2 regions of the Arthrobacter sp. PvP103 genome follow, and region 2 is predicted to be linked to the other one. Evidence: riboswitches for the same ligand, from Rfam matches in the RefSeq annotation. Region 2 holds a riboswitch; the other holds the start of a gene.
The links. A riboswitch is a leader RNA that binds a small molecule or an ion and turns the genes downstream of it on or off. The one in region 2 is predicted to bind thiamine pyrophosphate.
Positions count from the first base shown of each region.

Region 1: it holds a riboswitch for thiamine pyrophosphate, as region 2 does, so the genes downstream of both, thiC (phosphomethylpyrimidine synthase ThiC) here and JOE41_RS01890 (bifunctional hydroxymethylpyrimidine kinase/phosphomethylpyrimidine kinase) in region 2, are expected to answer to the same signal.

Region 1 is NZ_JAFIBQ010000001.1:503,310-508,348, reverse strand. Features, by position in the region: gene ffh (signal recognition particle protein) at 1-555, shown strand, start outside; gene JOE41_RS02410 (hypothetical protein) at 652-1,386, shown strand; partial or broken gene thiC (phosphomethylpyrimidine synthase ThiC) at 1,355-3,234, opposite strand; TPP riboswitch at 3,229-3,336, opposite strand; gene JOE41_RS02400 (amidohydrolase family protein) at 3,422-4,540, shown strand; gene JOE41_RS02395 (VOC family protein) at 4,587-5,039, shown strand, end outside.
Region 2 is NZ_JAFIBQ010000001.1:402,117-407,155, reverse strand. Features, by position in the region: gene JOE41_RS01895 (Rne/Rng family ribonuclease) at 1-2,094, shown strand, start outside; TPP riboswitch at 2,212-2,309, shown strand; gene JOE41_RS01890 (bifunctional hydroxymethylpyrimidine kinase/phosphomethylpyrimidine kinase) at 2,292-3,887, shown strand; gene rplU (50S ribosomal protein L21) at 4,211-4,519, shown strand; gene rpmA (50S ribosomal protein L27) at 4,581-4,844, shown strand; gene obgE (GTPase ObgE) at 4,962-5,039, shown strand, end outside.

The sequences.
Region 1 (5,039 bases), 100 kb from region 2:
CAGATGCAGCAGATCCGCAACATGGGCTCCATGAAGAAAATGCTCATGATGATGCCGGGCGCGCAGAACATCCGCCAGCAGCTCGAGCAGTTCGACGAACGCGAAATCGACCGCGTCGAAGCGATCGTCCGCTCCATGACCCCTCATGAGCGCGTTGCCCCCAAGATCATCAACGGCTCGCGCCGGGCACGCATCGCCAAGGGTTCGGGCATGCACGTGTCGGACGTCAACGGGCTGCTGGAGCGGTTTGCCCAGGCACAGAAGATGATGAAGAAGATGGCAGCCGGCGGCGGAATGCCGGGCATGCCTGGAATGCCGGGCATGGGCGGCGGCGGAGGAGCCCGCAAGGGCGCCAAGAACGCACCAAAGAAGAAGGCCAAGTCCGGAAACCCGGCCAAGGCAGCGCAGGAACTCCGCGACGCCGAGGCCCGGCGCGCCAGCGCCGGCAAGGCGCTTCCGACCGGAGCGGCTTTCGGTCAGCAGGGAGCGGACTTCGATCCGTCACAGCTCAACCTGCCCAAGGGCTTCGACAAGTTCCTCGGCGGGAGCAAGTAGTTACTGGCGGCGCGGTTTCACGAACGGTCAACGTGGCTGCCGGCAGGTTCGATGTCGACCGGCCGAATTGTCCGGCCATTGCCATAGGGTTGGGGCATGTTTAAGCAGCGCGTAGTGTTCGTCCACGGTTCGGGAGCCTTCGGGTCTGCCGCGTGGCCCAAGCAGCACGGCATGGCCCTGGCCTACGACGCACTGTTCCTGCGCCGGCACGGTTTCGACGCGTCTGCGGAGCCCGTCGAATCGGACTTCCAGGCGGACGCCGGGATTGTGCTGGGGGCCTTGGCGGACGATGGCCGGGGCGCGGCCGGCGGGCACGTCGTGGCCCATGCCCAGGGCGCCATTGCGGCCATGATGGCGGCCGTGGAACGCCCGGACCTGGTGCATTCCCTCACCCTCGTGGAGCCCGCCTGCCTGTCACTGACCGCCGAACTGCCGGCCACTGCTGCGCACCGCGCCTTGATGCAGCCGCTTTTTGACGTGCGGCATCAGCTCGGCGACGACGACTTCCAGCGGGAGTTCGTCCGTCGGGCATTTTCCGTGCACAGTGATGGGCCGGCCACGCCGGAAGCACTCAACGCCGCCCGCCGGCTGCGGCTGCAGGCGCCCCCGTGGGAGGCGCCACTGCAGATCGTGCCGGGAGTCCCCACGCTCGTGCTCACCGGCGGCTGGGAGCCGCTCTACGAAGAGATAGCCGGTTACCTGCGTGAAACCGGTGCCCAGCACCGCGTTGCCGCGGGCGGACACCGGCCTCAGGATTCGGTGGAGGGAGACCGGGTTATCCGGTCGTTCATCGCGGAAGTCAGCAGGCGTCAGCACTCACGGGCGTCGTAGCGTCGCCCGTCGCTGCACCGTGCCGGCCCGGTCGTTCCGGGTCTGGAAGCTGCAGCTCGGGTAGGTAGACCTTGCCGCCGGCCGCGAGGAATTCGTTGCTCTTCTCACGCATGCCTGCCGCCATCTCGGCGAGTGCCGACTGTGCCTCGGCGGAACCGTACTCGTCCCTGATGTCCTGGCTGATGCGCATTGAGCAGAACTTGGGCCCGCACATGGAGCAGAAGTGCGCGGTCTTGGCTGGCTCCGCGGGCAGCGTCTCGTCATGGAAGGATTCGGCGGTGACCGGGTCCAGCGAGAGGGCGAACTGGTCCCGCCAGCGGAATTCGAACCGGGCCTTGGACAGGGCGTCGTCGCGTTGGTGCGCGCCGGGGTGGCCCTTGGCGAGGTCGGCGGCGTGGGCGGCGATCTTGTAGGTGATGACGCCTGTCTTGACATCGTCCTTGTTTGGCAGCCCCAGGTGTTCCTTGGGCGTGACGTAGCAGAGCATGGCCGTGCCGTAGCGGGCGATTTCCGTAGCGCCGATGGCGGAGGTGATGTGGTCGTAGCCCGGGGCTATGTCCGTGACCAGCGGCCCCAGCGTGTAGAACGGTGCTCCCTTGCAGAGTTCCTGCTGGCGTTCCACGTTTTCACGGACCAGGTGGAACGGCACGTGGCCGGGTCCTTCCACCATCACCTGCACGTCGAACTCCCAGGCGCGCTGCGTCAGTTCGGCCAGGGTATCCAGTTCGGCGAACTGGGCGGCGTCGTTCGCGTCCGCCGTCGCACCGGGCCGCAGCCCGTCGCCCAGCGAAAACGCGACGTCGTACTTGGCGAAAATTTCGCACAGCTCGTCGAAGTGCGTGTACAGGAAGTTCTCCTGGTGGTGGGCAAGGCACCAGCCGGCCATGATGGAGCCGCCGCGGGAGACGATGCCGGTCACCCGGTTGGCGGTCAGGGGCACATACCGCAGCAGCACGCCGGCGTGGATGGTCATGTAGTCCACGCCCTGCTCGCACTGCTCGATCACGGTGTCGCGGAAAATTTCCCACGTCAGTTTGTTGGCCTCGCCGTTGACCTTTTCCAGTGCCTGGTAGATGGGAACGGTGCCGATCGGCACGGGGGAGTTGCGGATGATCCACTCACGGGTGGTGTGGATGTCATCGCCGGTGGACAGGTCCATCACGGTGTCGGCGCCCCACAGTGTGGCCCACTGCAGCTTGTCGACCTCCTCCGCGATGGAGCTCGTGACGGCCGAGTTGCCGATGTTGGCGTTGATCTTCACCAGGAAGGCCTTGCCGATGATCATCGGTTCGGATTCCGGGTGGTTGATGTTGTTGGGGATGATGGCGCGGCCGGCAGCCACTTCGCTGCGGACCAGCTCCACGTCGCAGTTTTCGCGGAGGGCAACGAACTGCATCTCCGGCGTCACGACACCCTGCCGGGCGTAGTGCATCTGCGTGACAGTCCTGCCTTCAACGGCGCGGCGGGGCACGGCTGCGCGCCCTTCCACTCCGCGGATGCGGCGCCGCGGCGCACGGCCGACCGGCCGTCGTCGAGCAGGTTCCGTTCCCGGCCGCCATAAGGCTCGGTGTCGGCCCGCGACTCGATCCACCGGGTCCTGAAAGGTTCCAGGCCCACCACGGGATCGCTGCCGGGCCCGGCAGTCCGGTACACGCGGAACGGCGGGTTGGCTGCCCCGCCCGGTGAGTCCTCAAGGGCGATTTCGGTCACCGGCACCCGGATCCCGGTGGCTTCATCGGTGATGAATGCCAGCGAGTGCGACTTCAGGGACTGCGCTTCGGCAGGTGCCGAATTGCCGGGGGCGGCCTCGTTTTGGGCAGGGATCAGCTGTGTTTCTTGTGTATTCACGGAATACTCACTTCCTTCGCCGGCATTACCCGGACAGGTTCAACGGTCGCAGGCCGCGTCAGCCCGATCTCAGCCCTTGCAAGGGCACCCGTGTGGTCGTAGACGAAGCTACCACAGGGCCGGGGCGGGTCCGTGTCACATGCAGGTCACAACTGGGGAGGGCAGTCGGCCGGTCTAGGCTGGAAGCATGCGTGGCGTCATCGAATTCAGCGGGACCGTGCTCACCGCCCCCGACCGGGAACGGCAGGGCCTCTGGGCCGTGGACGGCAGGCTGACATTCACACGGCCGGCCGCTCCGCCTGACCTGGTGTTGAGCGGCTGGGTGCTGCCGGGCCTGGTCGATGCGCATTGCCACATCGGGCTAGGACCAGCCGGTGACGTTCCGGATTCCGTCGCCGAAGAGCAGGCTGTCACGGACCGGAACGCGGGCACGCTGCTCGTCCGTGATGCCGGCGCCGTCCACGACACGCGCTGGCTCCAGCAGCGGCCGGAGCTGCCGCGCATCATCCGCGCCGGCCGCCACATCGCCAGGACGCGCCGCTACCTCCGGGGATTCGCCATCGAAGTGGAACCGGAAGGACTGGTCGAGGCCGTACGCAAGCAGGCGCTGGCGGGTGACGGCTGGGTCAAGCTCGTAGGGGACTGGATCGACCGGGACGCCGGCGACCTTGCGCCGTCGTTCCCGGCCGCAGTGGTGCGGGACGCTGTGCGCGCCGCCCACGACGAAGGCGCCAGGGTGACCGCCCACTGTTTCGCAGAGGACACCCTGGATGACATGCTCGACGCCGGCATCGACTGCATCGAACACGGAACCGGCCTGCTGCCGCGCCACATCCCCCGGTTCGTGGACCAGCGCGTTCCCATCGTTCCCACGCTCATCAACATTGCGACGTTTCCGGACATCGCGGCTCGTGCGAAAGCGAAGTTTCCGGTGTACGCGGCGCACATGCAGGCGCTCTGGGAACGGCGGAACGAGCGCATCCTCGAGGCCTTCGAAGCGGGCGTGGCGATCTACGCCGGGACTGATGCGGGCAGTGTCATCAGCCACGGCAGGATCGTGGACGAGATCCAGGCGCTCCACGCCGCCGGCCTGCCCGCGGCGTCAGCCCTGGACGCCGCGTCCTGGGCGGCGCGGGAGTGGCTGGGAGCGGACGGCATCGCGGAAGGTGCCAGCGCCGACGTCGTGCTGTGCGAACTGGACCCCAGGGTCAATCCGGCCACACTTCGGCACCTCAAGCACATCGTTCTTCGGGGCGGCATCTCCGCTAGGAATAAATTGAACCTTCAAGTAATTTACTCTATGTAAGCGTCGCCGGACATCGGCGGCCTAGCTTCCGGAGTTTGGAGTTGGCATGACCACAGAATCCAGCAGCAATGACCTGCTGCCCGCCGATCTCGCCATGGGCACGGTGATGCTCAAGGTGGGCGACATGAAGCTGATGACGGACTATTACCAGCGCGCGCTCGGGCTGGACGTCGTGGCTGAGCAGGACGGCGGCGTGTACCTTGGACGGCGCGGAGCGCCCCTGGTCCATCTGGCGCCGGCCCCCGGGCTTAACCTCCCGGCGAAGGGCGAGGCGGGGCTGTTCCACACGGCACTGCTGTTCGAGGACCGCCCGTCGCTCGCTGCCACGGTGGCCTCTGCCGCCCGGTATGAACCGAGGCTTTTCACGGGAAGCGCAGACCACCTCGTCAGCGAGGCCTTCTACTTCAACGACCCGGAGGGCAACGGCATCGAACTCTACTGGGACCGCCCCCGGACCGCCTGGTCGTGGGAAGGTGCCAACGTGGTGATGGACAGCCTT
Region 2 (5,039 bases):
CTGATCGGCAACGTCTACCTGGGCAAGGTCCAGAACGTGCTGCCGTCCATGGAAGCCGCTTTCGTGGACATCGGACGCGGACGCAACGCAGTCCTCTACGCCGGTGAAGTCAACTGGGACGCCGTCAACCTCGAAGGAAAGCAGCGCCGGATCGAGAACGCGCTGAAATCCGGCGACTCCGTGCTGGTCCAGGTCACCAAGGATCCGGTCGGCCACAAGGGTGCACGCCTGACCAGCCAGATCTCGCTGCCCGGCCGGTACCTCGTGTACGTTCCCGGCGGATCCATGACCGGCATCTCCCGGAAGCTGCCCGACGTCGAGCGCAACCGCCTTAAGCGGATCCTCAAGGACCGCCTGCCGGAAGACGCCGGTGTGATCGTCCGCACCGCTGCCGAGGGCGCGTCCGAGGAAGAACTGACGCACGACATCAACCGCTTGCGTGCCCAATGGGAAGGCATTGAAAGCCAGGCCACGTCCACGAAGATCCTTGCTCCGGAGCTCCTCTACGGCGAACCGGATCTCACCATCAAGGTCGTCCGGGACGTCTTCAACGAGGACTTCTCCAAGCTGATCGTCTCCGGCGAGGAAGCCTGGGACACCATCGAGGCGTACGTGACGTACGTGGCACCGGACCTGGTGGGGCGGCTCGAAAAATGGACCAAGGACACGGACATCTTCGCGGCCTGGCGCATCGACGAGCAGATCCACAAGGCCCTGGACCGCAAGGTCTTCCTGCCCTCCGGCGGCTCCCTCGTGATCGACCGCACCGAAGCCATGACCGTGGTGGACGTAAACACCGGTAAGTTCACCGGCAGCGGCGGCAACCTGGAGGAAACCGTCACCAAGAACAACCTGGAAGCGGCTGAAGAAGTCGTGCGCCAACTGCGGCTGCGCGACATCGGCGGCATCATCGTCATCGACTTCATCGACATGGTGCTCGAATCCAACCGCGACCTTGTGCTGCGCCGCATGGTGGAGTGCCTCGGACGCGACCGGACCAAGCACCAGGTTGCGGAAGTGACCTCGCTGGGCCTGGTGCAGATGACCCGCAAGCGCATGGGCACCGGGCTGCTGGAGGTCTTCGGCGAGCAGTGCGAGGCCTGCGCCGGCCGCGGCATCGTCACCCACGACGAGCCGGTGGAACACCGCCGGGCCAACACTGTTGCCGCCGAGCACCACGTGCAGCGGACGGAAGCCCAGCAGCCTCCCCGGACGGAGCGCAAGAGCCGCCGCCGCGGCAAGGGCGGCCAGCCGGCCTCCGAGGCTGTTCCGTTGACGCCGGCCCCGGTGCACCACGAGCCCACCGAAGCCGAACGCCACGCCAAGGCTGAAGCGACCCGCGTTGCCCTGGCCAACATCGCTGCGGCAGCACACGCCGCCCACCTGCATGACTCCGAGACGGGCCATGCAGCCCCGGCGGCCGCCGCACAGGCAAGTGCCGCACAGGCTGTCGGCCAGGCACTCGCCGCGCAGGCTCCTTCCGGGCAAGCCGGAGCGACGGCCGGGGAAGGGGCGGCCCAGCCGTCCACCACCCAGCCCGCCACGGCAAGGCCGGCCAAGGTGTCGGAATCTGAAGCAGCAGCCGCAGGACGGCCCGCGGCCGTTCTGACCTTCGGTGGCGAAAAGGTGGCACTGCCGTTTGTTGAGCATGCCGGCGAAGCACCCGCGTCCGGAGCCGCCCTGACTCTCGACCGGCTCGCTGAGGCTTTCGCGCACCTGGGTGAGCCTGCAGCTGCTGAGGCTCCGGCGTCACCGGCTGAGCAGCAGGCTCCGTCCGCCCAGGCGCCGGTCGAGGCACCCGCCCGTGTGCCGTCGGTCCAGGCCCCGGCAGCACCCGCTGCTGAAGCCGACTACACCGACCACACTGCGGTCCAGGGCCGGGCGCGCCGTCCCCGCCGTCACCGGAGTGCCAGCCGCGCCCAGGGCGCAGCCAACGAGACGTCCGTGGAACACCACGAAACTGCTCCTGTGGCCGCGTCAGGGCACACCCATGAGGCAAAGGCTCCCGAGCCGGCGAAGAAGGATGTGCCCGCCAAGGCACCGGCCAGCGAGCCGATCATCCTGGGTGTGGGAGTACCGGCCTCCGAGCTCTGATCCCACAGCACCACGGTCCCACACGCTGACATCGCGGGTGCGGTCCGGGACTGGCGTAGCAATACGCCGGTTTCGGGCCGTGCCCGTGAGTTCGTTGCGGTGGAACAGCTAGGCTAGGGGACTGACACGGGGTGCCGCGCACAGGGCCGGCTGAGATCCACACCCGTTGAACCTGTCCGGTTAGCACCGGCGAAGGGATGTCTCCTTTGGCCTCATCATTCCTGCCCACCCCTGCCTCCGAAGTCGCCCGCGAATCATCACCGGGCGGCACTGTCCTGCGCAGTACGCCCCGGGTCCTGGCCATCGCCGGCTCCGATCCGTCCGGCGGGGCGGGGATCCAGGCCGACCTCAAAAGCATTGCCGCAAACGGCGGATACGGCATGGCTGCCATCACCGCCCTGACGGCGCAGAACACCCGTGGCGTTCGTGCCGTGCACGTGCCCCCGGCGGATTTCCTGACGGCCCAGCTTGAAGCCATCAGCGACGACATCAGCATTGACGCCGTCAAGATCGGCATGCTGGGTGACTCTTCGGTGATCGCCGCTGTCCGCAGCTGGCTGGAGAAGGCCCGTCCCGCCGTCGTGGTTCTTGACCCCGTGATGGTCGCCACCAGCGGGGACAGGCTCCTGCAGGAGGCGGCCGAGGCGGCACTGCGCGAACTCCTGCCCCTCGCCGACCTCGTCACTCCCAACCTGGCGGAACTGGCGATTCTCCTCAACGAACCGCTCGCGGACGACTGGGAGGCGGCACTCGCCCAGGGGAAGCGCCTCGCCGCCCAGACCGGCGCCACTGTGCTCGTCAAGGGCGGACACCTCGACGGCGGGGAGTGCCCTGACGCGCTGGTCAACACGGCAGGGCTGCTCGCCCAGGACGTTGTGGTTGTACCCGGCGAGCGGATCGACACCATGAACAGCCACGGCACCGGCTGCTCCCTGTCCTCGGCAATGGCCACCGCGCAGGCGAGGCTGGGGGACTGGGAGGAATCCTTGCGGACAGTGAAGCCATGGTTGCAGGGGGCCCTCCGGGAAGCCGGCGCCTTGGACGTGGGAACAGGCAACGGCCCGGTGCACCATTTCCACCACCTGGCCCCCAAAGGAAGTGACGCGCCCGCCGAAGGCCGGTTCGCAGCGGTGCTCTGGCAAGATGCCGGGCCGGACCTGGACGCCGTCTACGGGCTCGACTTCATCCGCGGCCTGGCCGACGGCTCCCTCACCGAGCAGCACTTCGCCTATTACCTTGCCCAGGATGCCATCTACCTGAACGGCTATTCCCGGGTGCTTTCGCGCGCCGCCGCCATTGCCCCGACCGAGGTGGAACAGCTGTTCTGGGCGCGGTCGGCACAGCAATGCCTTGAAGTCGAGTCCGAACTGCACCGGACATGGCTCAGCACACGGAACGTGGACACCGCACTCGGACCGGTTACGAAGTCCTACGTGGACCACTTGCTGGCCTCATCCGTTTCAGGCAGCTACGGGGTACTCGTCGCCGCTGTGCTCCCGTGCTTCTGGCTGTATGCAGAGGTGGGTGCCACCCTGCACGGGCAGTTCCTTGCTGCCGGGTCGGCCCCGGACCACCCGTACGCCGAATGGCTCCGCACCTACGCGGACGAAGGGTTTGCCGCCGCCACCCGGCAGGCAGTGCGCATCACCGACGACGCTGCCCGTGCCGCGTCTGACGCGGAGCGGCAAGCCATGCGGGTGGCCTTCCGGCAGTCGTGCCGGTACGAGGTGGAATTCTTCGACGCGCCGAGGCTTCACGCTGCACCGCAAAGCATTCCCGAGCCGGTACGATAGTGGGGCACGGTTCCGGAAGTCGTTGCGGCAACAGTCTGTTTTGAGCAGAGTGGCGCCTATCACGTACTACCACCGGAGTCAGCCTCATTTGCGGCCGAAGGCAAAATTAGCGTATTCTAGATCTTCGGTGCTTACGCCAACACTTGGGTTATAACCTCAGAACGGTCCGTTTGGAATTCCAGATGGCATTGTTCCTTGGATAACTCATGGGTTCCCCCGGGGAACCCACCGGCGTTGAGGCACAGCGTGAACCAGGCCAAACAATTGGACCCAGGTTCCGCACGCAAATCTAGTAATAAACGTCGAGAGAAGTGAGTTCCCCAGTGGTGTACGCGATTGTCCGCGCAGGCGGCCGCCAAGAGAAGGTTTCCGTTGGAGACTTCGTTACCCTGAACCGCGTCCCCGGTGGAGCCGGCAGCACCATTGAGTTGCCCGCACTGCTCCTGGTAGACGGTGACAAAGTCACGTCTGCCGCTGCGGACCTGGCCAAGGTAACGGTTACGGCTGAGATCCTTCAGGACCTTCGTGGTCCGAAGATCGTCATCCAGAAGTTCAAGAACAAGACCGGGTACAAGAAGCGCCAGGGTCACCGTCAGGAACTGACCAAGGTCAAGATCACCGGTATCAAGTAACCTTCCGTTACTTTTCAGGTTTTCAGCAGATTCCCCAGAATTTTTAAGGCAGGCATTTCAAATGGCACATAAAAAAGGCGCGAGTTCCACTCGCAACGGTCGTGACTCCAACGCCCAGTACCTCGGCGTCAAGCGCTTCGGCGGCCAGGTAGTTTCCGCAGGCGAGATCATCGTCCGCCAGCGTGGCACCCACTTCCACCCGGGTGCCGGCGTTGGACGCGGCGGCGACGACACCCTGTTCGCACTGACCCCCGGCGCCGTTGAATTCGGTACCCGCCGCGGACGTCGAGTCGTGAACATCGTTGCTGCTGCAGCTGCAGAGTAACAACAAGATCCAAACCGGTGGAGCGGGCCATGATGGCCCGCTCCACTGTTCTTTTAACCGCATTACAATCAATTTGGGCGTCCAAGACGGTCAGGTTAAGCAATAGAGGAGATTCACGTGGCGAGCTTTGTAGACCGGGTAGTACTGCACGTATCCGGCGGTACCGGCGGTCACGGCTGTGTCTCCGTCCACCGC